Regions from separate parts of the Azovibrio sp. genome, predicted to be linked through region 4. Evidence: predicted binding sites of a transcription regulator. Region 4 holds the regulator's gene; each other region holds the start of a gene.
The links. The regulator sigma-54, encoded in region 4, starts transcription at its own class of promoters, with help from an activator protein. The targets are predictions, from matches to a motif close to TGGCACGCTTNCTGCTNA.

Region 1 (8,549 bases), on a different contig from region 4:
GCGAAATACCGGCACCACCATTTCCCGGATCAGCTGGGCATGGCCGGCGGGCAGCCCCTGTTTGTTCGCCAGGGCCGCGTAATCGTTGTGGATCACGGGCTGGCGCTGGCGGATCGCATCGGCCCAGACCCCGGCGGCATCCAGATCGTAATGGCGCCCTTCCCCTTCGGCTTTGCAATAATCCCGGGCGGTGCGGGTGGACCAGGCCTGCAAGGTCACGGTGTGCTGGTCGGCTTCCAGATAATGGTAGAAACCGATGGGGCTTTCCGTCAGGGTGCAGACTTCATCCAGGGTGGCGACCAGCAATTCATCCATCGAATGGTTGATGGAAAATTCCATGAGCCGCATGCGGGCCGCGCGCACATCCCGGTTGCGCTTTTGCTCGGTAATGTCCTCGCCCACCGACTGCAGATAGCTCAACCTCCCCTGGGCGTCGAAATAGGCCCGGTCGGTCCACTGCGTCCAGCGCACTTTTCCGTCCTTGGCGAGCACCCGGTGCTCTTCATGGACAGCTCCCGGGTGTTCAGGCGTCAGGGCGGCAATGCGGGCCAGGAGGGCCTGCTGCTCCGATTCTTCCGGAATGAACTCCAGGCGCTTTCGCCCGGGCAGCTGCTGGACGGGCACCCCAACAAGATCGCCATAGGCCCGATTGGCAAAAATGATGCGGGTGTCGGGCTGATAGCGCACCACCAGCATGGGCAAATCCTCCACCAGTTCGTGGTAGAGCGCCTCCTGACACACCAAGGCCTCGCTATCCTTCTCGCGCAACCGCCAGGAATAGTATTGCAGATGGGCCGCGCCCGCCGAAGCCAGCAGGAACAACAGGGCAATGGCGGCCAGCTTGGCCACTTCCTGACGCCAGGGCGCGAGGTAATCCAGGGGAGAAAGGCCGACGGTCACATAGAGCGGCAAGCCTTCGAGCTTGCGGAAAGTCACCCGGTGGGCGTCGTAATTGGGGCCGCCCTGACTGTAGTAACTCCCCTCCTCCAGCCCCTGGGCAATCATTTCCTGCATCTGCGGGGCCACCGCCTGCTGGCCGATGTACCCGGCCGGGTCCTCGCCAGGAGGATAGCGGGCGATCAGGCCCAGCTGCTGGTCACGCAGGGCGATCAGCCCATGCGCGCCCAACTCCAGCCGGGCGCCTCCCCGGACCAGGGCGGTAATGGGAATGGCGGCAAAGACCATGCCATCGAAGTTGCCCTCGGGGTCGGGCATCATCCGCGCCAGCACCACCACCCATTTGTTGTTGACCCGGCTGATCTGGGGTGGGGCAAACACCAGTTCATCCTTCCCGCTCTCCCGCAGGTGGATGAAGTGGGGGCGGTCCGACAAATCGATCCGGGTTTCCGGCTCCACCCCGGTTCCGGCCATCAGGACACCCCGGACATCGGTCATGCGGATCGCATCCACATCCGGGAGCCGGGCGCGGATCATCTCCATGTGCGCGGTCATGATGGCGGGATTGCGCACATGCTCGCGGTAGCGAATGCGGTGAATGTCCCGCAAGGCCAGCAGGGACACATCGACCTGACGAATGGCATTGATCAGGTCGCTTTCCAGCAAGCGGGCCAGGTTGCGCGTACTGACGTCAGCCCGCTCCTGATATTGGCGGTAGCCATAGAAGGCCGAAGTGGCCGCCAGCAGGATCACCAATAGATTCAGCAGGACGACAGTAAGCAGCAAGCGGAGGCGGTAGGGTTTGAGAGACATGGCATCGACCAGGAAAACAGCCTGGATCATAACGCCCCGCCCACGGCTCGTCACATGGACATGTGGCAGATTACGGAGACAGCGGCAAACCCATCCCGGCCGCAGCGGACCGGGATGGGTTGCAGGCCGTTCATCAGGACCGGGCGCAGGCCCGGGCGGACGGGAAGGTTTTTTCCGGGCGCGGCAAGCACACACCCGCGGCCGCTTCGCCCGGCGGCTTTGCGGCAGGGTCAGATTGCATCAGGCAACGGCCGGGGCTTCATCCAGCAGTTCGCTCCAGTCGGCCTCGACGATCTGCAGGCCCAGCTTCTTGCAGAAGCGGCGTTCCTTGTCGTTGGGCTCGGGAATCAGCACCCAGCCGGCAGGGCTGCCGGCGCCGTAGATGATGTCGGCCATCACCATCCGTTCCGTATCCCGGTTGAGGCGCAGGCCCAGCAGCAGGTACTGCTTGCCCTTGCGGTACGCCTTGAGGAAGGGGGGAATGGAAAAGCCGCCCATCAGTTCGGTGATGTAATCCACATAGTCCGCATCGGAGGCAATGTAGCTGGGCTTGGGCACCGGAGTGCCCATGGGCTTGAACAGGATCGGCAGGGCGGGGTCCGCCTGTTCCAGGGTGATTTCCTGGTAGGCGCCCTCCTGGCGTTCATAGAGCTTGAAGCGGTAGTCGGTGCCGCCCATGCGGGCGATGCCGGCAATCAGGGTGTGGGGAACATCGGCGTAGGAATCCTGCAACTGGGTATCCCGGTTGATATCCACCACATAGGCGGGGCGGATCTCCTTGAGCCAGTCATGCAGCTTCGCCCGGGTCCAGGCGGTCTGGCCATAGGTCGTGGTGAGGAATTTCTCGACGGCGCTGCGGCCCCGCTTCAGTTCCACATTCATGGCGGCCCGGGGGAATTCATACATGAGCTTGGGGGACATCGGCTTGCCCCCGTTCATGGCGATGATCAGGGCGTCGCTGTCGGCGGGAATCGGCTGGCCGCCTGCCACGGCCACCACGTCCCGGAGGACGCCACAGCCCAGATAGGGCACGATGGAGCCGTCCTTGAGGCCGGCGAGAAGTTGGGAGCGGAGTTCTGGGGTCATTTCTGGACTCGGTAGGGGTTGGGTCTGGCTGTAATAGCAATATCCGCACCGGCCCCAAAAGCCGCGCCCCGCCTGGACCCGCTTGCAAGAAACTGGGAATTTGTCGGTTTCGTGACAGGCCGTTGCGGGGGCTTGAACAGACCCGTCGACAAATTCAGCCGGCGGCAGGAAAACCGCAGCTTGCGCCCTGGCCGCGGCAGGCTGAGGTCGTGGCAAGCGCTTCGCCATCGGCGCCCCAGGCTTGTACCCCTGCTTGTACCCCTTCATGCCGCCGGAACACCAGAAACTCCCGCCGCCGGGCCGTGCGGATTTCGAACGCGGCAGACGGGATGGCCGTAGTGCTTGAGCTTTCGGCGTTTCGGCCTCATATTGCCGACCTGTGTTTTCAATGGAGACTCCCATCATGAAATTGCGTCTGCTTGCCGTGCTGGCCCTGGCCGCTGCGCTGCTGTCCGGCTGTGGCTACAACCAGATTCAGGTCAATGACGAAGCCGTCAATGCCGCCTGGTCCGAGGTGCTCAACCAGTACAAGCGCCGCGCCGATCTGGTGCCGAATCTGGTCGCCATCGTCCAGGGCTATGCCGCCCACGAAAAAGAGGTGCTGACGCGGGTGACCGAGGCGCGGGCCCAGGTCGGCGGCATCAACGCGACGCCGGAACTGGTGAATGATCCGGCCGCCTTCGCCAAGTTCCAGAAGGCCCAGGGTGAGCTATCCAGCGCCCTCTCGCGGCTGCTGGTGGTGGCGGAGAACTATCCGCAGCTCAAGGCCGATGCCAACTTCCGTGACTTGCAGGCCCAGGTGGAAGGCACCGAAAACCGCATCACCGTGGCGCGCAATCGCTACATCAAGGCAGTGCAGGAATACAACATTTCGGTGCGCACCTTCCCCAACAACGTGACGGCATGGGTGATGGGCTGGAAGCCCAAGGCCAACTTCACCGTGGAAGATGAAAAGGCCATCAGCACGGCGCCGAAGATCGACTTCAACGCCGCCCCCGCCGCCGCCCCTGCCGCCCGGTAAGCCGCCGGAGTCATCATGAAATCCCTGGCCGCCCGTCTGACGGCGCTGCTGTTCTGCCTCTGGGCCGCCCTGGCCGGGGCCGCGCCGGGCGGCGATGGCCAGGTCGCCATCCCGCCCCTGACGGCGCGGGTGACGGACCTGACCGGCACCCTCAGCGCCGGGCAGAAGGCGGCCCTGGAACAGCGTCTGGCGGAATTCGAGGCGCGCAAGGGCGCCCAGGTGGTGGTGCTGATGCTGCCGACCACCCAGCCCGAGACCATCGAGCAGTTCGGCATCCGCCTCTTCGATGCCTGGAAGGTCGGCCGCCAGGGCGTGGACGACGGCGTGCTGCTGATCGTCGCCAAGAATGACCGGCGGCTGCGCATCGAGGTCGGTTACGGCCTGGAAGGGGTGCTCAACGACGCCACGGCAAAACGCATCGTTGCCGATGTCATCACGCCCCGCTTTTCGGTCGGCGACTTCCATGGCGGCATCGCCGCCGGCGTCGATGCCATTCTCAAGGTAGTGGACGGCGAGGCCCTGCCGGCGCCGAAGGCCGGGGCGGGCGCATCGCCCGGTTCCGGCCGGGCACAGGGCGGCGGCGGCGCGGCCTTGTCGGACATCAGCGAGACCCTGCTCTACGGGCTCCTCCTTGCCATCGTGATCGGCGGCGCGATTTTGCGTTTCGTGCTGGGAAATTTCCTGGGCTCCACCCTGGTCGGGGCGCTCACCGGCGGCCTCGGCTGGCTGTTCGTCGGCGGCCTGACCGGAATCATCGGCGGCTTTTTGCTGGGCCTGTTGCTCGCCCTGTTTGGCTTTGACCTGATCCTTGCCGTTCTTGCCGGCGGCGGCTCCCGCGGTGGCGGTGGCGGCTTCGGTGGCGGCTTCGGTGGCGGTGGCGGCGCGGGTGGTGGTGGCGGTGCCTCGGGGAGCTGGTAGATGAACATTACACGCTTGATGAAGCATCTTCTGACGCCGCCCTGGCTGGCGCGGCGGCGTTTCGGCCGCGCCCTGATCGACGAGATCGGCCGCGCCGTGGCCGCCAGCGAGAGCCGGCATCGCGGCGAACTGCGCTTCATCGTCGAAGGACCGTTGCCGATCGCCCAGGCATGGCGTGGCGTCAGCGCCCGCCAGCGCGCCGCCGAGTTGTTCGCCAGTCAGGGCGTGTGGGACACGGAAGAAAACAGCGGCATCCTGATTTACCTGCAACTCGTGGATCGGCGCGTGGAGATACTGGCCGATCGCGGCATCGCGGCGCGGGTGCCGCAAGCCGAGTGGGACGCCATCTGTCGTGCCATGGAGGCGGCCTTCAAGGCCGGCGACTACCGGGGCGGCGCCCTGACGGCCGTGGCGCGCGCCAGCGAACTGCTGGTCGAGCACTTTCCCGCCGGCGCCAATAATGCCAACGAACTGCCGGATCGGCCGCTGCTGCTATGACCGCGACGAAGCCGCCGGCGCCCATCGGCGCATCAGCGCGCGGCGCCTCCATCCGGTTGTTCCTGCCGGCGCGGTTTGCAGTAGCCGCCGGGCAAACCCGCGCGGCCCGACTCAGGGTCGGGTTTGCAACCACGTCAGAATGTCGTCCATGCGACTTCGTAGGCGCCGCCCAGCACCAGCCTCTCGTCCTCGCCCTGCAACACGCCGGGCAGCAGGGCGGAATGGAAGATCACCTTCGCCACCGGCACGTTGGCGACCAGGATGTAATCGCCGAACTCCCCGGCCCGCTCGCGGTTGCTGGAAAAGGAGTTGAGGCTGTTCAGCAGTAACACCGGCCCACCCCCCGGCCCTTCGCCCAGGCACTCGTATTCATCCCGATGATTGGTGCCCCGGTACAGGGTCAGGTGACTCACCCCCGGCTGCTGCCGGGCAAACTCGTACTGACAGTAGGCATACACCAGATCGAGCTGGGACTCCAGGGCATTGGTGCCGTACAGCCCCCGGGCCCGCATTTCCATAAAGCGCAGATAGGCGCTCCCCTCCTTGTCCCGCAGGGCTTCGCAGTGGTAGCGCGGCAAGAGGCCAAAGCGCGATTCCACCCAGCCCTTGAGCACCGCCGCCTCGCGGCTGCCGGAATCAAAACTCCAGCCGCGCAGCATGCGCACATAGTTGGCCTTGGCCCGGCCCCTGGGGCCGCCACTGAAACCGGCCTCGTCCAGATGCTCCAGGCGGAAATGGACGGTCATATAGTCCCGGAAAATTTCCGCCCGGCGACCGGCCTCGGGGCAATCCTGCAAACGGAGGAACAGGTCCTGATGCAGTTCCGCCACCCCGTCCAGCTGCAGGGGCACCGGGCATAGCTGATAGCTGAGACTGCCCAGAATGACGGCAGGCAGGTTGCAGCGGTTGATGGGCAGGCAGGCATGGCGGGGCAATGTGAGAACTTTGTCGTCAGCCCTACAAACGTCAGGGGAATTGTCGCATCCCGCGCCTTCCGGAAAACCCCCAGTATTTTTTGTTTTCATTTATAAATCAATTGCTTGAATCAAATTTTAGAAGCTGGCACGGTCCATGCACAAGCTGTGGTGCGACCCATTGGATTCCTCGCAATCGAATCACCCGACTGACTCAAAGGAGATTACACCATGGCAAAACTGCGTCAATGCGCCATTTATGGCAAAGGCGGTATCGGCAAGTCCACCACCACCCAGAATCTGGTGGCGGCGCTCGCCGAATCCGGCAAGAAGGTAATGATCGTCGGCTGCGATCCCAAGGCCGACTCCACCCGTCTGATCCTGCACAGCAAGGCTCAAACCACCGTGATGCACCTGGCGGCTGAAGCCGGCTCGGTGGAAGACCTGGAACTGGAAGACGTGATGTCCGTCGGCTTCGGCGGCATCAAGTGCGTCGAATCCGGCGGCCCGGAACCCGGCGTGGGCTGTGCCGGCCGCGGCGTGATCACCGCCATCAACTTCCTGGAAGAAGAAGGCGCTTACGACGAAGATCTCGACTTCGTGTTCTACGACGTGCTGGGCGACGTGGTGTGCGGCGGTTTCGCCATGCCGATCCGCGAAAACAAGGCGCAGGAAATCTACATCGTCTGCTCCGGCGAAATGATGGCCATGTACGCCGCCAACAACATCGCCAAGGGCATCGTCAAGTACGCCAATTCCGGTTCCGTGCGTCTGGCCGGCCTGATCTGCAACAGCCGCAACACCGACCGCGAAGATGAACTGATCATGGCTCTGGCGGCTCGCCTGGGCACCACCATGATCCACTTCGTACCCCGCCACAACGTCGTGCAGCACGCTGAAATCCGCCGCATGACCTGTGTTGAATACGATCCCACCCACAAGCAGTCGGACGAATATCGCTCCCTGGCCAACAAGATCGTCAACAACACCAACTTCGTCATCCCGACCCCGATCGAGATGGAAGAGCTGGAAGAGTTGCTGATGGAGTTCGGCATCATGGAAGCCGAGGACGAATCCATCGTCGGCAAGACCGCCGCCGAACTGGCTGCCGAAGCGGCTGCCGCCTGAGTTCCGGCAAGCCGCCCGCCGGGCGGGTATCACGCAGCACCCCATGACGAAGCAACCCATGATTCATTGAGCGCCTGGCACGGATAAGTGCCGGCGCAATGAAAGGAAACTATTATGGCAGCGCTCACACGCGAAGCGACCGAGGCCCTGATCGCCGAAGTGCTCGAGGTTTATCCGGAAAAGGCCAGGAAAGACCGGGCCAAGCACCTGATGATCAACGACAAGACCCTGGAATCCTCGAAGAAGTGCATCACCTCCAACCGCAAGTCCCTGCCCGGCGTCATGACCATGCGGGGCTGCGCCTACGCTGGCTCCAAGGGCGTGGTCTGGGGCCCCATCAAGGACATGATCAGCATCTCCCACGGCCCCATCGGCTGCGGTCAATACGCCCGTGCCGGCCGTCGCAACTACTACGTCGGCACTACCGGGGTGGATGCCTTCTGCGAAATCAACTTCACGTCCGACTTCCAGGAAAAAGACATCGTGTTCGGCGGCGACAAGAAACTCGCCAAGCTGATCGACGAAATCGAAATGCTGTTCCCCCTGAACAAGGGCATCTCGGTGCAGTCCGAGTGCCCCATCGGCCTGATCGGCGACGACATCGAAGCCGTTGCCAAGAAGGCCGCGGCCACCATCGGCAAGCCCGTGGTGCCGGTGCGCTGCGAAGGCTTCCGCGGCGTGTCTCAGTCCCTCGGCCACCACATCGCCAACGACTCCGTGCGCGACTGGATTCTCTCCAACCGCGACGGCCAGGCGTTCGAAACCACTCCCTACGACGTCGCCATCCTGGGCGACTACAACATCGGTGGCGACGCCTGGGCCTCCCGCATCCTGCTCGAACAGATGGGCCTGCGCGTCGTGGCCCAGTGGTCCGGCGACGGCACCCTGGCCGAAATGGAGAACACCCCCAAGGTCAAGCTCAACCTGCTGCACTGCTACCGCTCCATGAACTACATCAGCCGCCACATGGAAGAGAAGTACGGCATTCCATGGCTGGAGTACAACTTCTTTGGCCCCACCAAGATCGCCGAATCCCTGCGCAAGATCGCCAGCTTCTTCGACGACAAGATCAAGGAAGGCGCCGAGCGCGTCATCGCCCAGCACAAGGAAATGATGGACGCCGTGATCGCCAAGTACCGTCCGCGCCTGGAAGGCAAGAAGGTGATGCTCTACGTCGGCGGCCTGCGCCCACGTCACGTCGTCGGCGCCTATGAAGACCTGGGCATGGAAGTGGTCGGCACCGGTTACGAGTTCGCCCACAACGACGACTACGA
Region 2 (8,549 bases), on a different contig from region 4:
GTCCTGGAGCATGGTGCCGATGGTGACGCCCCGGATCAGGGAAGACTTGATCTTGACCCACTCGAAGAAGTCCCCGGGCCCGTTGGCGGTGAGCTGCTCATAGCTCTGGGCCCGCAGTTCGAGCCAGGTGGAATTGAGGGTTTCCCACATCTCGGCGGTGATGGTGCCGCGCACCGCATGGGCATTTTCCCGGCCCAGGCGCAGGCAGGAATAAAGCGAGGCGGGATTGTCCGGGTCGCTCACCATGAAGCGCAGCACGTTGTCGGCATTGACCTCGCTGTACTTGCGCGCGAAGGTCTCCTCCAGACTGTTCAGGACGATCACGGCATACCAGTTCTGGTTGGCGGCCTCCAGGGACTGGGGCACCATGGACATCTGCCAGGTCACATCCAGCAGGCGGGCAAGATTTTCGGCCCGCTCGACATAGCGGGACATCCAGAACAGGTGGTCGGCGGTACGGCTCAGCATGTTGTTCTCCCTCTATCAGTCTTCCAGCACCCAGGTGTCCTTGGTGCCGCCACCCTGGGATGAATTCACCACCAGGGAACCTTCACGCAGGGCCACCCGGGTCAGGCCGCCGGGCACCATCTGGATGCCGTTGCCCGAGAGCACGAAGGGCCGCAGGTCCAGATGCCGGGGCGCAATGCCACGCTCGACGAAGGTGGGACAGTTGGACAGGGCCAGGGTGGGCTGGGCGATGTAGCCCTCGGGCCTGGCCTTCAGCAACTTGCGGAAGTGCTCGATCTCGTCCCGGGTGGCGGCCGGCCCTACCAGCATGCCGTAGCCCCCGGCTCCATGCACTTCCTTGACCACCAGTTCGGGCAGGTGGGCGAGCACATAGTCCAGGTCCCCGGGCTTCCTGCACATGTAGGTAGGCACGTTGTTGAGGATGGGCTCCTCGCCCAGGTAGAAGCGGATCATTTCCGGCACATAGGGGTAGATCGACTTGTCGTCCGCCACCCCGGTGCCGATGGCGTTCGCCAGGGTCACCCGGCCCGCCTTGCAGGCCCTGAGCAGACCCGGCACCCCGATCATGGAATCCGGGCGGAACGCCTCGGGGTCGAGGAAGTCGTCATCGACCCGGCGGTAGATCACATCGACCCGCTTCGGCCCCTGAGTGGTGCGCATGTAGACCGTGCCGTCCTTGACGAACAGGTCGCGCCCTTCCACCAGTTCCACCCCCATCTGCTGGGCCAGGAAGGTATGCTCGAAATAGGCGCTGTTGTAGGCACCGGGCGTCAGCACCACGCAGGTGGGATCGGAGACGCCCACGGGAGCCACGGCGCGCAGGTTGTCCAGCAGCAGGTCCGGGTAGTGCTGCACCGGCGCCACCTTGTGCCGGGCAAAGAGTTCCGGGAAGAGGCGCATCATCATCTTCCGGTCCTCGATCATGTAGGAGACCCCGGAGGGCACGCGCAGGTTGTCTTCCAGCACGTAGAACTCCCCTGCCCCGGCGCGCACCACATCCACTCCGGCGATGTGGGCGTAGATCTGCCCGGGCACTTCCACGCCTTTCATCTCCGGCCGGTACTGGCCGTTGTTCAGCACCTGCTCGGCGGGAATATGCCCTGCCTCGAGGATTTCCTGATCGTGATAGATGTCGTGCAGGAAGGCATTCAAGGCCTTGACCCGCTGGCGCAGGCCGGCGGCCATGTCACTCCATTCCGCCGCGGGAATGATGCGGGGGATGATGTCGAAGGGGATCAGCCGCTCCTTGCCCGCCTCCTCCCCATAGACGGCGAAGGTGATGCCCACCCGGCGAAAGGCCAGATCGCCTTCGGCGCGCTTCCTGGCTATCCGTTCGGGCGAGGTGGTATCGAGCCATTCCGCATAGCGCCGGTAATGGGGCCGGACACTGCCGTCGGCATCGTACATTTCGTTGTAGTAATAAGCCATGGGCGTTCTCGTTTTCTGAAATCGAACAACAGGACTGCAGCACACACCATGCCAGCCCGATAATCCACTTCTGATTCATGAAGTTGGCAACTCCGGACAAATTCCCGGAAAAAAAAGAACCGGCGGATGCACAAGACGGGTGCAGAACCAAGGGCCTGGCGCACCATGCCCCGGAATAAAAGGGGCAACCGGAAAACCGTCTCGGTCGCGATGCCACGCAAACTCAGTTGCGGATGTAACGGAAATAACTGATCAGGCTGCGCAATCCATCCGCAACCTGGGTCAGATCCTGGGTGCGGTGATGGGCACTTTCCAGGTGCGCCACATTGCCTTCGATGCCATCGAGAATGCGAGCCAGATGGCGGGCGATATCCTCGGTGGACCGGGATTCCGCCGCCGCCGCCTGGGCAATCTGCTGGGCCAGCACACTCATCGCCTCGCCCCGGCTGGCCACCTGAGCCAGCCCTTCATCGGAGCGATCCATGGCCTGATCCGCTTCATCGACCTGGCCCCCCGCCTGCTCCATGGCCGTCAGGGCCTCCTGGGTGACCGACTGAATCTCGGCTACGGTACGGCTGATCTCGCTAGTCTGGCTACTGGTCCGCTCGGCCAGTTTCCTTACGCCATCGGCCACCACGGCAAAGCCCCGCCCGGCCTCGCCGGCCCGGGCCGCCTCGATGGCGGCATTCAGGGCGAGCAGATTGGTCTGCTCGGAAATTTCCCGGATCCCGCGCGAAACGACACCGATCTGGAGGATGGATTCAAACAACTGGCGCATGGTCTGGCTGGCCCGCTGCACGGTATCCACCACCAGGCGCGAAGCCTGGCGCCCTTCCAGCATACGCTTCACCGCGTCCTCCAGGGCCGCCCGCGATTCATTGACGGCGCTAGCCGTATCCTGGGCCCCCGCCGCTACCTGCCTGGCCGCAGTACTCAACTCATCCACCTCGGCGGCGATATGGGAAACGGACTCGGACTGCTGGGTAAACTCGCCATGAATGGTGCCCATCTCCCCTTCCAGGTGGCCGGACCCGCCCTTGATGCGCTGGGCGGCCTCGGCAATTTCCGCCAGCATCACCTTGAGATGGGCCTGCATGGCAATCATGGCATGCGCCATCTGCCCCAGTTCATCACGCCGATGGTTGGGAATGGTATCGGTCAGGTCACCCTGGGCGATATGGTCCATCAGCCGGGTGGCCTGCTCCACCCCCTCCAGGGTCTGGCCCTGCCAGCGCACCAGCAGGAGTCCGGCCAGAATGCCCGACACCCCCAGGCCATGCCCGACCCAGGTGGCGAGCTGGCTGCCCCCCCCGAACAGGCCAAGGAAATTGGAGCAGAGCTGGAGCACCACCAGCAAGATCGCCAGACCGGTCAGCCTGGTACGCAAAGCAAGCCCGGGCGCCCCGGGCTTCGGCAGGGGTTTCCCACTACCATTGAGCTGCGCATAAAGCTGCTCCGCCGCCCTGACCTGGGCTCGGGAGGGGCAAGTGCGGACCGACATGTAACCTATGGTCTGATCATTCTTCCGGACGGGCACCACCAAGGCATCGACCCAGTAATGGTCGCCATTCTTGCAGCGATTCTTGACGATTCCTTGCCACGGCAAACCGGCCTTCACGGTCTCCCAGAGGTTCGCAAAGGTCTGGGGCGGCATGTCCGGATGCCGCACCACATTGTGGCTCTGGCCGATCAACTCCTCCCGCTGGAAGCCACTCACCTCCACAAACGTGTCATTGACGTGCGTCAGCACGCCTTTGAGATCCGTTTTCGAGACAATGTACGCCCCCTTGGGAAAAGGGACTTCGACCTGGGTAACTGGCAAGTTTTTTTTCATGCAACCTTTTCCTGAACTGATCGAAACACATTGTTTCCAGACAATCGCCCAGTGCTTGCACGAATCACGCCAGTAAGAACGGCACCCGCAGGTGCCGTTGCGTGAACCATGGAACGCCTTGTTTTACAGGCGTTCGTAGATGGTGGCGATACCCTGACCGCCGCCGATACACATGGTGGCCATGCCGTAACGGGCACCAGAGCGGTGCATTTCATGAATCAACTTGGTGACGATGACGCCGCCGGTAGCCCCCACCGGATGGCCCAGGGCGATGGCACCGCCATTGACGTTGGTCTTGGCGGGGTTCAGCCCCAGGCCCTTGGCCACGGCCAGGGACTGGGCGGCAAAGGCTTCATTGGATTCGATCACGTCGATCTGGTCCAGGGTCAGTCCGGCCTTTTGCAGGGCCAGCTTGGAAGCGGGGATGGGGCCTTCGCCCATGATGTCGTTGGGCACGCCGGCGATGGCGTAAGACACCAGGCGGGCCATGGGCTTGTAGCCGGCGGCGGTGGCCTTGGCGGCATCGGCCAGCACCAGGAAGGCGGCGGCGTCATTGATGCCGGAAGCGTTGCCGGCGGTGACGGTGCCGTCCTTCTTGAAGGCGGGCTTCATCTTCGCCAAGGACTCCGGGGTGGTGCCGGGCTTCAGGTGCTCGTCGGTATCAAACACCACATCGCCCTTCCTGGTCTGGAAGGTGATGGGCACGATCTGGCCCTTGAAGCGCCCTTCGGCCTGGGCGGCAGCGGCACGCTTCTGGGATTCCAAAGCGAAGGCATCCTGCTCCTCGCGGCTGATGCCCCACTTGATCGCCAGATTCTCGGCGGTGATGCCCATGTGGCCAACGCCGAAGGGGTCGGTCAGCACGGAGACCATGGCGTCGATGGCCTTGGTGTCGCCCATGCGGGCACCGGCGCGCAGGGCGGGCAGCAGGTAGGCGCCGCGGGACATGACTTCGACGCCGCCGGCCAGGGCGAAATCGGCATCACCCAGCATGATGGCATGGGCGGACGAAACGATGGCCTGCATGGCGGAGCCGCACAGACGGTTCACCGCAAACGCGACGGACTCCATGCTCATGCCGCCCTGGATGGTGGCGACACGGGCCACATAGGGATAACGGGATTCGGTAGGGATGCAGTTGCCAACGGTGGCAAAGGTTACTTGCTTGGGATCGACGCCAGCCCGGGCGATGGCTTCCTTGACGACCACCCCGCCCAGTTCGGCGGGCTCCATATCCTTCAGGGAACCGTTGAAGGTACCCACAGCAGAACGAACAGCACTCAAAACAACGATATCTTTACTCATGCACATCTCCTCGTCTAGAAATCTTCAGCCCACCAGGCTGGCAAGCCCAAGCAAAAACAACATCATCAACCATAACACAATTGCGCGCCAGACCAGGCCGACCGCGCTTTGCATGAAATCCGCATCAGCCGCTTCACCAACGCCCAGTTCGCCGCTTTCGGCCAGGGCATCGGTCTCACTGCTGGGGACCCCGAGACGTACACCCAGGGCACCCGCCCCGCTGGAGAGCACGATGCCCAGTTCCGGGTCATCCCACTGGGTCGCCTGGCTGCGCCAGCAATACACGGCATCTTCAAAATTCCCCACTACCGCAAAGGCCGCTGCGGTAAGCCGTACTGGCAACCAGTCCACGATAACAAAGATTTGTTGCGGAAATTTTCCAAAGGAATCTTCTGGCCCCCGTTGCCGCCAATGCGTCGCCAGCAGATGCGCCAGCCGGTAGAGCAAGGCCCCCAGCGGGCCGGGCAGCAGCACGAACCAGAGCAGGATGGCAAATACATGACGGTGGGAAGCGGCCAGGGCGGCCTCGATGGAGATCCGGGCAATATCGCCGGGACTACAGCGGGAAACCGGCTGCCCTTGCCATTCTGCCAGCAGTTCCCGGGCCCGCTCCACATCCCCCAGACGCAGCGCCAGTTGAATATCGGTATAAAAATGACTGAACTGGCGAAAGCCCATGGTCAGGTACAACACCGCCACATTGAGGCCCCAGGCCAGGAGGGGATGAACACGGTAGAGCAGGAAATAAAGCCCCCCCACGAGCAGCAACGGGGGCAGCACGGCCAGACACCAGACGAGCATGCCCTGCCGGTAACTGCCGGCATTGAAGCGCCGTTCGAGGAAATCCGCCCAGGCCAGAAAAGGGTCCGCCACCCAGCGCGAGTAATCGAGGGGGCGCAACTGCTCCAGGAGAAAGACCGTGATGAGGGAAAAAAGGCTCATCTGGAAAACTCAGCCCTGCGGGCTCCAAATTGGTGCATTAAAATCACATCATAACGCCAGCCGGGCTGAGCTCATAGACCATGCAGGCGTCGATAAAGGGAAAGGATCATTCCAGCGGTGGCCCCCCAGATGAAATGATCGCCGTAGGGCATCGCCGTATATTCGCGCAGGGCACCCCGGTAGTACAACTTTTCCTGGCGGTGGTTGCCGGGGTCCAGGAGAAAATCCAGGGGGACCTCGAACACCTCCGCCACCTCGAAATCATCCAGGCTCAGATCAAAGGGCGGCTCCAGCAGGGCGACGACCGGAAAGACCTTGAATCCCGTCCCGGTCCGGTAGGGGGGCAGATAACCCAGGACCCGGGGCAGATGCGCAGCCAGACCGATTTCTTCCTCAGCTTCGCGCAGGGCCGCATGCACAGGCGAGGCATCATCGAGTTCCATGCGCCCGCCGGGAAAACTGATCTGGCCCGGGTGATCGCGCAGATGGTCGGTGCGCCGGGTCAGCAGCATCTGGTAGCCCTCGGGCCGATGCACCAGGGGCACCAGCACGGCAGCGGGCGTCAGGTTTTCCTCCCCGGCCCCCTGATCCCCTTCGGCCGGTGCCCCCTCTGGACTGGCCAGCAGGCGCGACTCGAGCTGCTGCAGATCCATCCGGCCTCAGGCCTCGTCCAGCGCTTTGGATTCGGTATGCGCATGCACCGCCGTCAGGGCATCCTGGAGGGTTTCATCGGTCAAGGCGTTCAGGGCGGTGGCCACCAGATCGGCAGATTCCAGAGCCCCCGCCGGCAACTGGCGGGAATCCAGGCTGGCAATCAGGGCGGCGGCGGCTCCGGTGACCCGCAACAGCAGTTGCCGCTCTCCCATGAACAATTCCAGTTCCCGACGCAGCATGGCATTTTCCTGTTGATAAGGCATTTCTCTCTCCTCGTATCATCAAAAGCGCTTCTTCAGGGTCAGTTTATCCCCTTCCCGCTGCATGTCGGTGCGATTCAGAAAACTCATGCCGAGCAGGGCAAAAGGCATGTCCTGGGCATGCACCACCCCCTCCACATTGTGCACGACGATGTCACCGACCTTGACCGTCGTGAGCTTGACCCGCTGCACCACCGTCTGGCCGTTGGCGGTCTGTGATATTCCCCGCTCCGCCTTGCTCATATCGAGCCCCAGACGCCTGGCATCACTGGCCCCGAGCGAGATGGCCGTAGCCCCGGTATCGACCAGGAAGCGGATGGAAACCCCGTTGATCGAGCCGGTGGTCTGGAAATGGCCCTGGCCATCGGCCGTCAGCACCACCGGCGCATTGCCGCTGGAGGCTTCTCCCACCGCATTCTGGCCGACGCGCAGGCTGCGGCGCTTGCCGTCGATGTCCACCTGCACGCCATCCCCCTGGACAGCCAGCAGGCGAATTCCGCCATATTCCTGCCCCACGGACAAAATCCGGGGCGAGCCGCCATCGATCACCAGAATGGCCTTGCCACCCAGAATGCCGGCCAGCCCCACATTGACGGCGTGGGCGCCCCCTGCCCAGAAAGCCAGGGGCGCGATTAGGCAAGCTTGCAGGCAGCCTCTAAAATAGCCGCCATTCATTCTCAGGAAAATCTTCCCCATGCGTCCCGTTGCCATCTTTCGCCACTCCCCCACTGAAGGTCCGGGTTATTTTGCCATATTCCTGGAAACCCACCGGATCCCCTGGACCCTGATCGCCCTGGACGAAGGCGCCCCGGTTCCCGAGGCCGCCGATGCCTATTCCGGCCTCTGTTTCATGGGCGGGCCAATGAGCGTGAATGACGACCTGCCCTGGATTGCCCCCGTCTGCACCCTGATCCGCGCTGCCGTCGCCAAGGACATCCCGGTGCTGGGACATTGCCTGGGAGGCCAGTTGCTGAGTAAGGCCCTGGGCGGCGAGGTGCGCCAGAATCCGGTCAAGGAAATCGGCTGGAGCCAGGTCACAGCCGGCAGCGATGCCCTCAGCCGCCACTGGCTGGGCGACTTCGCCGGCCAGGACCTGACCGTGTTCGAGTGGCACGGAGAAACCTTCAGCCTCCCCGCGGGGGCCAGCCGCCTCGCCGGCAACGACCACTGCGCCAACCAGATGTTCGCCCTCGGGCCTCACCTGGGCATGCAGTGCCACACGGAAATGCTGCCCGAGATGATCGCCTGCTGGTGCGAGCAATGGGCCGAGGAAGCCGCCGCCGTGGCCCACCTCGCCTCGGTGCAAAGCCCCGCGGCCATGCGCGCGGGCATTCCCGAGCGCCTGCCGGCGATGCGGCGGCTGGCGGATCAGCTTTACGGGGTATGGATCACAGGGCTGAGGCGCTGAGGTTCCGAAATTCCGCATCCTGATTCTGCTGTTCATCCTGCTGTTCATCCTGCTGTTCATCCTGCTGTTCATCCTGGCAGCGGTCGGCCTCTTACGGGCTATGGATCCAGGGCGCCCATGACCGGACCTCCAGTTGGGAACGCACCGTCCCTATCGGCATTTATCCCGTTGCGGCCGAGGCCTCGCCGGCCACCGCCAACATCTGAACAGCCTCGATCCGCATGCAATCGGGCTGCTGGCCACCCAAAAA
Region 3 (5,555 bases), on a different contig from region 4:
GATATTGCCAAGGCCATCAGGTTGGCCACTACGCTGGAGGATTAAGCCATGACCAAGAAAATCAAGATTGCCGACCTGCCCGAATTCGACATGGCGGAGCATCTGCCCGACGCACAGGCGATTGCCGAATACCTGACCGTGGTGCTTGAAGAAGACGACCCGGCGGCGCTGGCCGATGCGCTGGGTACGATTGCCCGAGCACGCGGCATGAGCGACATTGCCAAAGCTTCAGGGATTACCCGCGAAGCGCTCTACAAGGCGCTGCGCCCGAATGCCAGCCCGCGCTTCGAGACCATCAGCAAGGTTTGCGCGGCGCTCGGTGTCCGCCTGGTGGCCCAGCCGATTCACGCACACCCGTAGGCGGCTCTGCGGCTCTGTTGGACTGCGCGGTGAGAGCTGCCCAGCGCTCACCGAAAGGCTTCCGTCCCTGGCGCGTTCCCGGGAGCAGCGGAAGCCTGTCTCATTGATGCTTTGCCGGGCGGCACCATCATTCATTGCCGCGCCGCCCGACGCCTCGCCAAAAAGCCCGGAAATCCGGGCTTTTCAGGGGGATGGTGATCACCATTGCCAGCAATGGCCCGCCACTCAATTTTCAGCAGGAGTAATAGAGGTCGAATTCCACCGGGTGGGTGGTCATGCGCACCTTGTTCACTTCTTCCATCTTCAGGGCGATGAAGGCATCGATCCAGTCGTTGGAGAACACGCCGCCGCGGGTCAGGAACTCACGATCCTTGTCCAGCGCAGCCAGCGCTTCTTCCAGGCTGGCACAGACGGTCGGGATCTTGGCGTCTTCCTCGGGAGGCAGGTCGTACAGATTCTTGTCGGCGGGGTCGCCGGGGTGAATCTTGTTCTGGATGCCGTCCAGGCCGGCCATCAAAAGTGCGGCAAAGCACAGGTAGGGGTTGGCGATGGGGTCGGGGAAGCGGGTCTCGATGCGACGCGCCTTGTCGGAAGATACAAAAGGCACGCGGATGGAAGCGGAACGGTTCTTGGCCGAGTAGGCCAGCTTCACCGGCGCTTCATAGTGGGGCACCAGCCGTTTGTAGGAGTTGGTGCCCGGATTGGTGATGGCGTTCAGCGCCTTGGCATGCTTGATGATGCCGCCGATGTAGTACAGGGCGGTTTCGGACAGGCCGGCATAGCCATTGCCGGCGAACAGGTTCTTGCCGTCCTTCCAGATCGACTGGTGCACATGCATGCCGGAACCGTTGTCGCCCACGATCGGCTTGGGCATGAAGGTGGCGGTCTTGCCGTACTGGTGGGCGACGTTGTGGACCACGTACTTCAGGACCTGGGTCATGTCGGCGCGGCGCACCAGGGTGCCAAACTTGGTGCCGATTTCGTTCTGGCCGGCGGTGGCCACTTCGTGGTGATGCACTTCCACTTCAACACCGCACTGTTCCAGGATGAGACACATGGCGGCCCGGATGTCGTTGAAGGAATCGACGGGGGGCACGGGGAAGTAGCCGCCCTTGACGGAGGGACGGTGACCGATGTTGCCGCCTTCGACCTTTTCGCCGGAGGTCCAGGCCGCTTCTTCGGAAAAGATCTTCACGAAGGTGCCGGACATGTCGGTACTCCACTCCACGGAGTCGAAGATGAAGAACTCGGGTTCGGGGCCAAAGAAGGCGGCGTCGCCGATACCGGAGGACTTCAGGTAGGCTTCGGCGCGCTTGGCGATGGAGCGGGGGTCGCGGTCATAACCCCGGCCGTCGGCGGGATCCACCACGTCGCAGGAGATCACCAGGGTGGTTTCATCAAAGAAGGGGTCGATGAAAGCGGTGCCGGGGTCTGGCATCAGCAGCATGTCGGAGGCCTGAATGCCCTTCCAGCCCGCGATGGAAGAACCGTCAAACGCGTGGCCATCTTCAAACTTTTCGGCATCGACCGCATGCGCCGGCACGCCCACATGCTGCTCCTTGCCACGGGTATCGGTGAAACGGAAATCGACGAACTTGACGTCGTTTTCCTTCATCATCTTCAGAACATCCTGAACTGTAGCCATCTTGCAAAGTCTCCTAAACGGATACCGGCCGCGCCGGCAACACAAAAAAATTACAACGGACAGGCTTCAGCAGGAAGCATGCCAAGGATTTGGGGCTGCTTGGCCATTGTGCCACAAGGAGATTCGGAAAAATCACTCGCCCAGCAATGCACCAAACAAGTGCAACCCTCGAACCAGGATCGCACCGATTGGGTGCGCATTCTGATTTGCCTCCCCATCCACGCTCAACACGCCCAACACGCTCAACACGCTCAACACGCCCAAGCCATCCAGGGCCGGCTCCGGCAAATCCACACCCAACGGCGGTGCCGTCCAGACAATTTGCCTGCGCTATACTTGAGCCCCTTGCCATTCATGACCGCATACCGCCATGGGAAAACTGACCGATCTACTGCAACTGGCCCAGGAACGAGGCCAGGCTTTGGGACTCCCCTATGCGGGCGCCCTGACACCCACCGAGGCCAGCCAGGTCTGGCAACTGGCCCCGGGCGCCAAGCTGGTGGATGTGCGTACCCGTGCCGAACTAGATTGGGTGGGACGCATTCCCGATGCGGTGGAGATCGAGTGGAATCAGTATCCCGGCGGCACGCCCAATCCCAATTTCCTGCCCCAGTTGAAGCGCCAGGTAGATCGGGAAGCCGTGGTGCTGTTCCTCTGCCGCAGCGGCGCCCGCTCCGATCAGGCCGCCCGGGCCGCCACCGCCGCCGGTTACAACGCCTGTTACAACGTCCTCGAAGGTTTCGAGGGCGACAAGGATGCCAACGAGCAGCGCAACAAGGTGGGCGGCTGGCGCCAGGCCGGTCTGCCCTGGTACCAGAGCTGACGCCGCAAGGCGCGCCGATTCCCGGCCGGCCTGGCGCGCCCCGCCCTTTCCTTTTGATCGCGACCATGACGACTCCCCTGCCCTTCGATGCCTACAACAGCCTTTCCGATGCCGAGTGCGAGGCGCGCATCCGCGCCGCCCGCCACCAGCTGGGTAAGGAGGTGGTGCTGCTTTGCCACCACTACCAGCGCGCCGACGTGTACCAGCACGCCGACCTGACCGGCGATTCCCTCAAACTCTCGCGCCTGGCGGCCCAGGCCGACTCTCCCTACATCGTCTTTTGCGGCGTGCATTTCATGGCGGAAGTGGCGGACATCCTGTCCCGGCCCGAGCAGACCGCGATCCTGCCCGACCTCGCCGCCGGCTGCTCGATGGCCGACATGGCCAACCTCGCCAAGGTGGAACGCTGCTGGCGGGAGCTGGGCGAGGTGCTGGACGTGGAACGGGAATTCACCCCGGTCACCTACATCAATTCCGCCGCCGACCTGAAGGCCTTCTGCGGCGCGCACGGCGGCATCGTCTGCACCTCCAGCAACGCCGGCAGCATCGCCCGCTGGGCCTTTGCGCAGCGCCCGAAGATCCTGTTCTTTCCCGACCAGCACCTGGGCCGCTGGACCGGCCACAACCTGGGCATTCCCCTGGAAGACATGCAGGTCTGGGACCCGGACCTGGAATGCGGCGGGCTTACCCCGGCGCAGATCGAAAAGGCGAAGATCCTGCTCTGGAAGGGCCACTGTTCGGTGCACCAGATGTTCCAGAAGCGCCATATCGACGCCTTCCGCGCCCGCTACCCGGACGGCATCGTGATTGCCCACCCGGAATGCAATTTCGAGGTCTGCGCCGCCTCCGATCATGTCGGCTCCACGGAATTCATCGTCAAGACCATCAAGGCAGCCCCGCCCGGCACCCGCTGGCTGGTGGGCACCGAACTCAACCTGGTCGACCGGCTCGCGCGGGAAATGCTGCCCCAGAACAAGATCGTCCAGTTCATGGCCACCACCATCTGCATGTGCTCCACCATGCAGCGCATCGATCCCCAGCACCTGGCCTGGACCCTGGAAAACCTGGTGGCCGGGCAGGTGGTCAATCCCATCGTGGTGCCGCCCCACGAAGCGGAACTCGCGAAGCGGGCCCTGGACCGGATGCTGGCCATTTCCTGAAATTCATGGGCGAAACGGACCTGATCCACCTGATCTACTGCAGCACCGCCACCCACGAGATGAGCGAGGTGGAGCTTCTGGAGTTGTTGCAAGAGAGCCGCAAGCGCAATGCCGAACTGGAACTGACGGGGATGCTGCTGTATGGCGGCGGCGTATTCATGCAAGTGCTGGAAGGCTCGCCCGCCGCCGTAACCGGGCTTTATCAAAAGATCGAACGGGACCCGCGCCACCATTCCCTGTTCCTGCTGGAGCAAGAAGCCATTGCCGGACGCAGTTTTGCCGATTGGAGCATGGGCTTTCACGCTCTGAAAACCGAGGAAGGCAAGCGGTTTGCCGATGCTTTTTCCCTGCGTGCGCCGGGGCACGGCCTGGAAGGCAAGGCCATCCGCCCCGGAATCGCCCTGGAACTGCTGCGCCAGTTCGCCCAGACCCAACGCTGAAGGCCATGTTTTTGCCGCGTTCCCTGCACATCGCCACCTACAACATCCACAAGGGTTTTTCCCAGTTCAACCGGCGCATGATGATCCACGAGCTGCGCGAGCGCCTGCGCAGCCTCTCCCCGGACATCGTCTTCTTGCAGGAGGTCCAGGGTCTGCACCTGGGCCATGCCCTCCATCACCCCGACTGGCCCGAACCCGCCCAGCACCACTTCCTTGCCGAAGAGGTCTGGCCCGAAACGGCCTACGGGCAAAACATGATCTACGACCATGGCCACCACGGTAACGCCATCCTGTCCCGTTTTCCGATTCTGGACAGCCACAACCAGGACGTGACCCATCTCAAGTTCGAGCGCCGGGGGCTGCTGCACTGCCGCATCGAACTCCCCGACGGTCGCCCGCTGCATTGCGTCTGCGTCCATCTCTCCTTGTTTGGCCGCTCCCGGCGGCTGCAGATGGAAGACCTGAGCACCTACCTGGAGCGGCTCGCCCCGGCTGGCACACCGCTCGTCATCGCCGGCGATTTCAACGACTGGCGCAACCAGGCCGCCGATCAACTGGCCCGGCGCCTGGGCCTGGAAGAAGTATTTGGCCCGCACCCGGTACGCAGCTTTCCCGCCGCCCTGCCGCTATTCCGGCTCGACCGCATCTATGTGCGCGGCCTGAAAGTGCAGGAAGCCCAGGTGCACTTCGGCCCGCCCTGGTCCCATATTTCCGACCACGCCGCCCTGTCGGCCCGGCTCTTCTACGATGCCTGAATTCATCGACGGCAATCGCATCACCCTGCTCAATTCGGGCCATGAATATTTTCCCAGCCTGCTAGAGCAGATCGACCAGGCCCGCCGGGAAATTTTTCTGGAAAGCTACATCTTCGCCAACGACCGCATCGGCAACCAGGTCGTCTCTGCCTTGATCCGGGCCGCCGGCCGCCAGGTGGCGGTGCGGGTGCTGGTGGATGGCTTTGGCGCCCGGGATTTTCCCGAAAGCTTCGGCCCCCGCCTCCAGGCTGCCGGGGTCCAGTACCTGATCTACCGCCAGGAGGTCGCTCGCTTTCACCTGCACCGCCACCGCCTGCGCCGCCTGCATCGCAAGCTGGTGGTCATCGACGGGCGGGTGGCCTTCGTCGGCGG
Region 4 (8,549 bases):
TGCGCCTCGACATCCGCCGCATCGGCGGCATCAAGAAGGGGGACGAGGTGATCGGCAACGAAACCAAGGTCAAGGTCGTCAAGAATAAGGTGGCGCCGCCGTTCCGGGAAGCCATCTTCGACATCCTCTACGGCGAGGGCATCTCCCGCGAGGGCGAGGTCATCGAACTGGGCGTGATCCACAAGATCATCGACAAATCCGGGGCCTGGTACGCCTACAAGGGCGACAAGATCGGCCAGGGCAAGGACAATGTGCGCGAATTCCTCAAGGCCCATCCGGACCTGGCCAGGGAAATCGAAGCCCGCATCCGCGAGATCGTCAATCCCGCCAGGACGGCTCCCGCCCCGGCTCCCGCTCCGGCTCTGGCCGATGCCTGAAAGCCTGGAGGCCAGGGCACTGGCCTTGCTGGCCCGGCGCGAATACAGCCGGGCCGAACTGCAACGCAAGCTGGCGCCCCACGCCGGATCTGCTGAAGCTCTGACGCAACTGCTCGATGAACTGGTCCGGTGCAGCAAGCTGAGCGATGACCGCTACGCGGAAATGCGGGTCAATGTGCGGGGCCGCCGCTATGGCAATGCCCGTCTGGTCCAGGAACTGCGCCAGTCCGGCGTGGAGCCCGAGGCCATTGCCGCCGCCCTGGCCCAAAGTGAGGATGAACACGGTCGCTGCCGGTCCGTCTGGCAGAAAAAATTTGCCACCCTGCCCGACTCGCCGGCCGAACGGGCGCGGCAACAACGATTCCTCCAGTACCGGGGCTTCTCCCAGGAAGCCATCCGCCGGGTGCTGCAGGGCCTGAATGAAGATGGCCGCCATGAATGAACCGCGCAGTTGCCTGAGCGCCCACCATCTCAAAAAACGCTACAAGGCCCGGGATGTGGTGGCCGATGTCTCCTTCGCCGTCAAAAGCGGCGAAGTGGTAGGCCTGCTCGGTCCCAACGGGGCCGGCAAGACCACCTGCTTTTATATGATCGTCGGTCTGGTGGCAGTCGACGGGGGGGACATTTTCATCGATGACACCAGGCTGACCCACCTGCCCATTCACCTGCGCGCCCGGCGGGGGCTTTCCTATCTCCCCCAGGAGGCCTCCGTGTTCCGCAAGCTGAACGTCGCGGAAAACATCCAGGCCGTGCTGGAACTGCAGAATCTCCCGCCCCAGGAAATCAAGGAGCGGCTGGAAAACCTGCTCGAAGAGTTGCACATCACCCACATCCGCCACACCCAGGCGGCGGCCCTCTCGGGCGGCGAGCGGCGCCGGGTCGAAATCGCCCGGGCCCTGGCGACCCAGCCCCGTTTCATCCTGCTGGACGAGCCTTTCGCCGGGGTGGACCCGATTGCCGTGCTCGACATCCAGAAGATCATCCGCTTCCTCAAAGAGCGCAATATCGGCGTGCTGATCACCGACCACAACGTGCGGGAAACCCTGGGCATCTGCGATCACGCCTGGATCATCAACGAAGGCCATGTCCTTGCGTCTGGTTCTCCGAGCGAGATCGTCTATAATGAAGACGTAAGAAAAGTTTATCTGGGCGAGCATTTCCGCCTTTAAGCTGCGGTTTTGTAAAAGCTCACCTCTCTCCCGCCGATGAAACCTTCCCTCCAGCTCAAGATTTCCCAGCAATTGGCGCTGACGCCCCAGTTGCAGCAGGCGATCAAGCTTTTGCAACTTTCGACCCTGGAAATGAACCAGGAAATCGAACGTTATCTGCAGGAAAACCCGCTGCTGGAGCGTGAGGACGAGCCGGAGCGGGAAAACACCTACAATACCAGCAGCAGCAACGAGCGGGGCCAGGAGGAGCCGGTCCCGGCCCGGGAAGAAAGCAGCGAGGAGCGCGCCGAACTCAGCCGCAGCGAGGTGGAGGAAGATCGCTGGTCCCAGGACAGTGGCAGCTATGGCAGCCCCGCCCGGGACCGGGATGATGACGAAGGCGATAGCCAGGACCTCCAGGCCGCCACCACATCCTTGCGTGAACACCTGACCTGGCAACTGGGCATGACCCAGTTTTCCGACCAGGACCGCGCCCTGATCCGTTTCCTGATCGAAGGGCTGGATGATGACGGTTATCTCTCGGCCAGCCTGGAAGAATTGCTGGAAACCATTCCGCCCGAATATGAAGTGGAACTGGACGACCTCGAAATCGCCCTGCGCCAGCTGCAAAGCCTGGACCCCACCGGCGTCGCGGCCCGTTCCCCCCAGGAATGCCTGGCGCTGCAACTGAAGGCCCTGCCTCAGGATCAAACCCGGGACCTGGCGCTGGCCGTGGTGGAACGGCACCTGGACCTGCTGGCCGCCCGGGATTTCAACAAGATCAAGAAATCATGCGCTTGCGATGATGACGCGCTCAAAGCCGCCCATGCGCTGATCGTCGGCCTCGATCCCCGGCCCGGCGCCCGCTTTGCGGCCATCGATACGCGCTACATCATTCCCGATGTCATCGTGAAGAAGCTGCGCGGCAAATGGACCGCCCAGATCAATCCCGATGCCTACCCCAAGCTCAGGATCAACCGGCTTTATGCAGAAATCCTGTCCCAGCAGCGCCGCGGGGAGGGCGGCCTGTCGAATCAGCTGCAGGAAGCCCGCTGGCTGATCAAGAACGTCCAGCAGCGTTTCGATACCATCGCCCGGGTCTCCCAGGCCATCGTCGATCGCCAGCGCCAGTTCTTCGAGCACGGCGAAGTCGCCATGCGCCCGCTGGTGCTGCGCGAGATTGCCGACACCATCGGCCTGCATGAATCCACCGTCTCCCGGGTGACGAGCCAGAAGTACATGGCCACTCCCCGGGGTATCTTTGAATTGAAGTACTTCTTTGGCAGCCATGTCTCCACCGATACCGGCGGGGCGTGTTCTGCCACGGCTATCCGGGCTTTGATCAAGCATTTGATCAGTGCTGAAGATGGCAAGAAGCCCTTGTCGGATAGTCAAATATCCGAAATACTAGGCCAGCAGGGAATCGTTGTGGCCCGGCGCACCGTGGCGAAATACCGCGAAGCGCTCAACATCCCGCCGGTCAATTTACGCAAGACCCTGTAAGAGAGGAGAAAAAAATGAATCTACAGATCAGCGGCCACCATATCGAAGTCACGCCTGCCCTCCGCGAGTATGTGGAAGCCAAGCTTGAACCCGTCATCAACCACTTTGACCGGGTCACCGGCGTGAATGTCATCCTGTCGGTGGAAAAACTGAAGCAGAAGGCCGAAGTCACGGTACATGTGCCGGGCAAGGACATTTTTGTCGAAAGCAGCGAAGATGATCTTTATGCTGCCATCGACAGCATGTTCGACAAGCTGGACCGTCAGGTTCTGAGGCACAAGCAGAAGCTTCAGGACCATCACCGCGGCGACAAGGTTGCCGATCATCTCGAGGATTGATGTCTGCGGCCGCAACCCCCGGTTGCGGCCCGGTCCTCTCCGGTTCCCATCATGAAATTGATTGCTCAACTCCTGCCCGCATCCCATGTCCTGCTGGGCATGGATGCCGGCAGCAAAAAACGGGTATTCGAGCAGGCCGCCCAGATGTTCGAAAGCGCGGATGGCATTGCTGCGGCGCAGGTCTTCGATAGCCTGTTCGCCCGGGAAAAACTCGGCTCCACCGGCCTGGGCCAGGGGATTGCCATCCCCCATGGCCGCATCAAGGGCCTCAAGCAGGCCACCGGCGCCTTCATCCGTCTGGCCGAGCCGATTCCCTTCGATGCCCCGGATGGCCGCCCCGTGTCCCAGCTTTTCATCCTCCTGGTGCCGGAACAGGCCACGGAAGAACACCTGCAGATCCTGTCCGAACTCGCCACCTGCTTCGCCGACCGGCAGTTTCGGGAGCAGCTTGCCGCAGCCACCGACGCCGCCCGTGTCATCACCCTGTTCTCTGCCTGATCCGGCCCCTGCATGCAGGAAATCAGCCTAGTCCAGCTCTTCGAGGATCACCGGGACAAGCTCGAACTGTCCTGGGAAGTGGCCGTCGGCACCAACCGCCGCATCAGCCTGAAGGAATCCGGCAACTACGGCGCGGACGTGGTGGGGCACATGAACCTGATCCACCCGGAACGCCTGCAGGTGATCGGCACCGCCGAAATCGCCTGGCTCCGGCGTGTCTCCGAAGCCCAGTTTGGCAGCCAGGTCGGCGCCCTCCTGGCGGCACAGCCGCCGGCCCTGATCGTTGCCGACGGATTGCCGGTTCCCGATGCCTTGCGGACCATTTGCGAAAGCACCCGGACGCCGCTGCTGACGGCGGCCAAACCCTGCGCCGCGGTGATCGACCTGCTCCGCATTTATCTATCGCGTCGCCTGGCGGACATCACCTCCGTCCACGGGGTCTTCATGGACGTGCTGGGCATGGGCGTACTGATTACCGGCGATTCCGGCGTGGGCAAATCGGAACTCGCCCTGGAACTGATCTCCCGCGGCCACGGACTGGTCGCCGATGACGTGGTGGAACTGGCCCGCATCGCCCCCACCACCCTGGAGGGGCGCTGCCCGGGCATGCTGCAGGATTACCTGGAAGTCCGCGGCCTGGGGCTTCTCAACATCCGCACCATCTTTGGCGAAACGGCGTCCCGCCGCAGGATGAAGCTGAAGTTGATCGTCTACCTGCAAAAAACCGTGTCCGGTGTCGATGCCCCGCGCCTGCCCCTCGATGCCCAGACCCAGAATGTTCTCGGCGTGCCCATCCGCAAGGTGGTGATTCCCGTGGCGGCAGGGCGCAACCTGGCTGTCCTGCTGGAGGCCGCCGTGCGCAATACCATCTTGCAACTGCGCGGCATCGACAGCATGCAGGAATTCATTTCCCGCCAGCAAAAAGCGCTGGTGCTGGACGAGGAACTCTAAGACAATTCAGCTTGCATTTTTTCAAGCCAAAGGAGAAGTCCATGAAGCAAGTGATCTGCACCCTCGCCATTGCCTTTACCCTGGGGCTCGGTACGGCCTATGCGGAAGATGCGCCCGCCAGGAAGGCCCCGAGTCCGGCGCAGCAGGCTCAGCAGGAAAAAATGAGGGGCTGTAACCAGGAAGCCAAGGCCAAGGAACTCAAGGGCGACGAGCGCAAAGCCTTCATGAAGGAATGCCTGTCCACCAAGACCGCTTCCGGGGCCAGCCAGCGCGACAAGATGAAGGCCTGCAACCAGCAAGCCGGCGACAAGGCCCTGAAAGGTGATGAACGCAAAGCCTTCATGAGCGAGTGCCTGAAGAGCTGAGGCAAGGCCGCCTTGCCCAAAAAAAATCCCGGCGCGCCGGGATTTTTTTTTGGGCTCACTTGCCTTTTCGCGCAAGATTGCCGGGGCCTCGATTTCGCGGGGCGGTGGAATCCATCCTCGTCCGGCTGGGTCTGGCGGCTTCGAACCGCTTGCCGGAAGAGGCGGGCCGGAAACCTGCGCGGCGGGGAGGTGGCGGGCCGGGTTCAGAAGGGCGGTTCGTCCTGGCTGGCAGCTTCCGGCGCGGCCTGTTCGCCGCCCAGCGCTTCGAGCAGGGCCGGGATGAAGCGGGCGAATTCTCCTGCCATCAGGGCAAATTCCGCATCGAAGATTTCCTCGGCGTTCCCGGCGTCCTGCCCGGCGTTTTCCTTGATGACATCCAGGAAGGCCAGGCGTTTGATCTCGCCTTTTTCGGTCAGCACGAAACTGATCCGGTCGTCCCAGGTCAGGGCCAGGCGGGTGGGCAGCTTGCCGGCCGTGAGGTGGGCCTTGATTTCATCGCCTTCCAGGGGGTGGCGCACATAACGCACGGCGGCTTTTTCCTCGTCCGTCGACTTCAGCTCGCAATCCCGGTCCACCGTGAACCCCGCCGAGGCGTCCCCCGCTGCCAGCCAGCCGGACATGGCGGCCGCGGGAGAATGCTGCGTTTTCACCAGGGCCAGGGGCAGATCGTCCAGGCACTGGCGCAGGTGTTCCAGCACTTCTTCGGCCTTCATCAGGCTCGGGGCGTCCACCCCCAGCCAGCCATGGACCGGATCGATCCAGACCGGCGTCTTGCGCCGGCGCAGGAAAGCCCGGGGCAGCAGTTCTGTGGTGACCTGGTCCTTCAGATCGCGCAGGGCCTTGCGGCCGGGCGGGTAGCCCTGTTCGGCGGCCATTTTCCCGGCCCGTTCCTTGACCTCGTCATTGACGACGGAGGACGGCAGCAGGCGCTGTTCCACGGCCAGGGAGAGCAGCCACTGGCCACCGACAAAATGGACCAGCTCGCCGCCCCGGGGGGGCACCCAGCCCCGGCTCAGCGGGTCCTGGCTGCCACAGGGCACGAAGCGGCCCCGGGCCAGTTGTTCCACCAGGGCGGACAGTTCCAGCTTCCAGGGGGCGGGCAGGCGATACAGTTGCAGGTTGCGAAACCACATGTTGACTTCCTGTGACGTTTCAAGGGCCAGGGCGGCAAGGCCCTGGCAAAAAGCAGCCGCCTGCTGGCGCAGGCCGGCCATCCATCATGGAGCGGCGTGAGCCGCTGGCGCTCGCCCTGGAGCAGGAACGAGGGCGCGATCAGGTCCGACGCTTGAACACCAGATCCCAGACGCCGTGACCCAGGCGCAGGCCACGGTTCTCGAACTTGGTCAGGGGGCGGTAGGCGGGCCTGGGGGCGAAGCCGGGCAGGTTGGCGGTGGAATCGGCTTCCAGGGCGGCGGCCAGGGCCGCGGGGGTGGGGCTGGCGACACTGTTTTCCAGATCCGGCGCCTGGCTCAGCACTTCTAGCATCTGCAGGGCGTAGTTTTCCCAGTCGGTGGCGCAGTGGAGGTAGCCGCCGGGTTTGAGGCGGCGGGTGAGCAGGGCCACGAAGGGCGGCTGGATCAGGCGGCGCTTCTTGTGCCGGGTCTTGTGCCAGGGGTCGGGGAAGAAGATGTGGATGCCGTCAAGGCTGGCCTCGGGCAGCATGTCGCGCACCACTTCCATGGCGTCAAGGTTGCCGATGCGCAGGTTGCTGAGCCCCTTTTCGGCAATCAGCTTGCACAGGGCGCCGACGCCGGGCACATGCACTTCCAGGCCGAAATAATCGTTTTCCGGGTGGGCCTCGGCGATCCGGGCGGTGGTTTCCCCCATGCCGCAGCCGATTTCGAGAATCTTCGGCGCCTGGCGGCCGAACAGGGCCGCCAGGTCGATCGGGGTGGCCTGGTAGGGCACGCCCAGCCGGGGCAGCAGGGTGTCGTAGTAGCGCTGCTGGGCGGCCGACATGCGCCCGGCCCGGCGCACGAAGCTGCGGATGTGGCCGTGTGAATCGGGCTCCGGACCGGCGCGGCCTCCGGCGCCGGCGCCTTCTTGCGGCGCTGTCATGGCGTTCATGCTCGGGAACCGATCAGGCCGGAGGTGGGAGAAGAGGGATCGGCGCTGTAGTGCTTCTTCGGCATGCGCCCGGCCAGGAAGGCGGTGCGTCCGGCCTCGACCGCCTTGCGCATGGCAGAGGCCATCAGCACCGGGTTTCTGGCGTGGGCGATGGCGCTGTTCATCAGCACCCCGTCGCAGCCCAGTTCCATGGCGATGGCGGCATCGGAGGCGGTGCCGACGCCCGCATCCACGATCACCGGCACCTTGGCGTTGTCGATGATCAGGCGCAGGTTCCAGGGATTGAGGATGCCCATGCCGGAGCCGATCAGGGAGGCCAGGGGCATGATGGCGGCGCAGCCCAGCGCTTCGAGCATCCTGGCCTGGACCGGATCGTCGGTGCAGTACACCATCACCTGGAAGCCGTCCTTCACCAGCACTTCGGCGGCTTTCAGGGTTTCCGGCATGTTGGGGAACAAGGTGGTGGAATCGCCCAGCACTTCGAGCTTCACCAGGGCGTGGCCGTCCAGCAGTTCCCGGGCCAGGCGCAGGGTGCGCACCGCCTCTTCGGCGCTGTAGCAGCCGGCGGTGTTGGGCAGGATCGTGTATCGGGAAGGGGGAATGGCATCGAGCAGATTGGGCTGCCCGGGGTCCTGGCCGATGTTGGTGCGGCGGATGGCGACGGTGACAATCTCGGCGCCGGAGGCCTCGATGGCCATCCGGGTTTCATCGAAATCCCGGTATTTGCCGGTGCCGACGAGAAGGCGGGAGCCATAGGCCCGGCCTGCGATGCGCAATTGATCCATGAAATTGATCCTGAAAAAAGCTTAGCCGCCGCCTACGGCAACGACGATTTCGAGTTGGTCGCCATTGGCCAGCAAGATGTTGCCATACTGGCTCCTGGGGACGATTTCCCCGTTGTGCTCCACGGCGATGCGCTTGCCGGTATAGCCCAGCTGCTCGATCAGCGCGGCGAGGGTGAGGGAGGTTCCGGAAAAGCGGCGGCTTGTGCCGTTGAGCGTCAGTTCGAGCATGGCTGCGGTCATGGGCGGCCTTTGCCAGGAAGGTCGCGAAAATGAAGTGGGGCGAAGTTTACTACTGAACCTGCGGCTTGGGTTTCATGTCCCGTTCCCTTAGAACGGATAAGCAAACATCTTGAGGAGCTGGCCGGTTTCGCACAGGGGCAAGCCCATGATGCCGGTGTAGCTGCCGCTGATGTGTTCGACAAACAGGCCGGCGCGGCTCTGGATGCCATAGGCGCCGGCCTTGTCCATGGGTTCGCCGCTTGCCACATAGCGCTGGATTTCGGCCTCTTCCAGGGCC

Region 1: nifH (nitrogenase iron protein) is a predicted target of sigma-54. The motif match lies at 6,294-6,311, and genes of this name have one in related genera.
Region 2: WBH99_RS04615 (circularly permuted type 2 ATP-grasp protein) is a predicted target of sigma-54. The motif match lies at 1,933-1,950, and genes of this name have one in related genera.
Region 3: glnA (glutamate--ammonia ligase) is a predicted target of sigma-54. The motif match lies at 2,072-2,089, and genes of this name have one in related genera.

What each region holds. Positions count from the first base shown of each region.
Region 1 covers NZ_JBASOH010000024.1:8,760-17,308, reverse strand. The annotation lists gene WBH99_RS02740 (diguanylate cyclase) at 1-1,740, opposite strand, end outside; gene WBH99_RS02735 (SIR2 family protein) at 1,951-2,796, opposite strand; gene WBH99_RS02730 (LemA family protein) at 3,200-3,817, shown strand; gene WBH99_RS02725 (TPM domain-containing protein) at 3,833-4,735, shown strand; gene WBH99_RS02720 (TPM domain-containing protein) at 4,736-5,233, shown strand; gene WBH99_RS02715 (NAD(+)--dinitrogen-reductase ADP-D-ribosyltransferase) at 5,368-6,168, opposite strand; gene nifH (nitrogenase iron protein) at 6,379-7,275, shown strand; gene nifD (nitrogenase molybdenum-iron protein alpha chain) at 7,390-8,549, shown strand, end outside.
Region 2 covers NZ_JBASOH010000042.1:8,669-17,217, forward strand. The annotation lists gene WBH99_RS04610 (alpha-E domain-containing protein) at 1-468, opposite strand, end outside; gene WBH99_RS04615 (circularly permuted type 2 ATP-grasp protein) at 484-1,896, opposite strand; gene WBH99_RS04620 (methyl-accepting chemotaxis protein) at 2,120-3,730, opposite strand; gene WBH99_RS04625 (acetyl-CoA C-acyltransferase family protein) at 3,854-5,035, opposite strand; gene WBH99_RS04630 (CobD/CbiB family protein) at 5,060-5,977, opposite strand; gene WBH99_RS04635 (CoA pyrophosphatase) at 6,049-6,630, opposite strand; gene WBH99_RS04640 (hypothetical protein) at 6,637-6,894, opposite strand; gene WBH99_RS04645 (retropepsin-like aspartic protease family protein) at 6,913-7,566, opposite strand; gene WBH99_RS04650 (type 1 glutamine amidotransferase) at 7,586-8,299, shown strand.
Region 3 covers NZ_JBASOH010000080.1:18,101-23,655, forward strand. The annotation lists gene WBH99_RS08055 (addiction module antidote protein) at 49-360, shown strand; gene glnA (glutamate--ammonia ligase) at 593-2,005, opposite strand; gene WBH99_RS08065 (rhodanese-like domain-containing protein) at 2,376-2,828, shown strand; gene nadA (quinolinate synthase NadA) at 2,894-3,988, shown strand; gene WBH99_RS08075 (BLUF domain-containing protein) at 3,994-4,428, shown strand; gene WBH99_RS08080 (endonuclease/exonuclease/phosphatase family protein) at 4,434-5,183, shown strand; partial or broken gene WBH99_RS08085 (phospholipase D-like domain-containing protein) at 5,176-5,555, shown strand, end outside.
Region 4 covers NZ_JBASOH010000138.1:4,270-12,818, reverse strand. The annotation lists gene recA (recombinase RecA) at 1-377, shown strand, start outside; gene recX (recombination regulator RecX) at 370-819, shown strand; gene lptB (LPS export ABC transporter ATP-binding protein) at 812-1,546, shown strand; gene WBH99_RS13975 (RNA polymerase factor sigma-54) at 1,583-3,028, shown strand; gene hpf (ribosome hibernation-promoting factor, HPF/YfiA family) at 3,043-3,366, shown strand; gene ptsN (PTS IIA-like nitrogen regulatory protein PtsN) at 3,418-3,864, shown strand; gene hprK (HPr(Ser) kinase/phosphatase) at 3,877-4,815, shown strand; gene WBH99_RS13955 (PsiF family protein) at 4,857-5,180, shown strand; gene WBH99_RS13950 (recombination-associated protein RdgC) at 5,384-6,313, opposite strand; gene trmB (tRNA (guanosine(46)-N7)-methyltransferase TrmB) at 6,453-7,247, opposite strand; gene WBH99_RS13940 (thiazole synthase) at 7,244-8,032, opposite strand; gene thiS (sulfur carrier protein ThiS) at 8,054-8,272, opposite strand; gene WBH99_RS13930 (Maf family protein) at 8,360-8,549, opposite strand, start outside.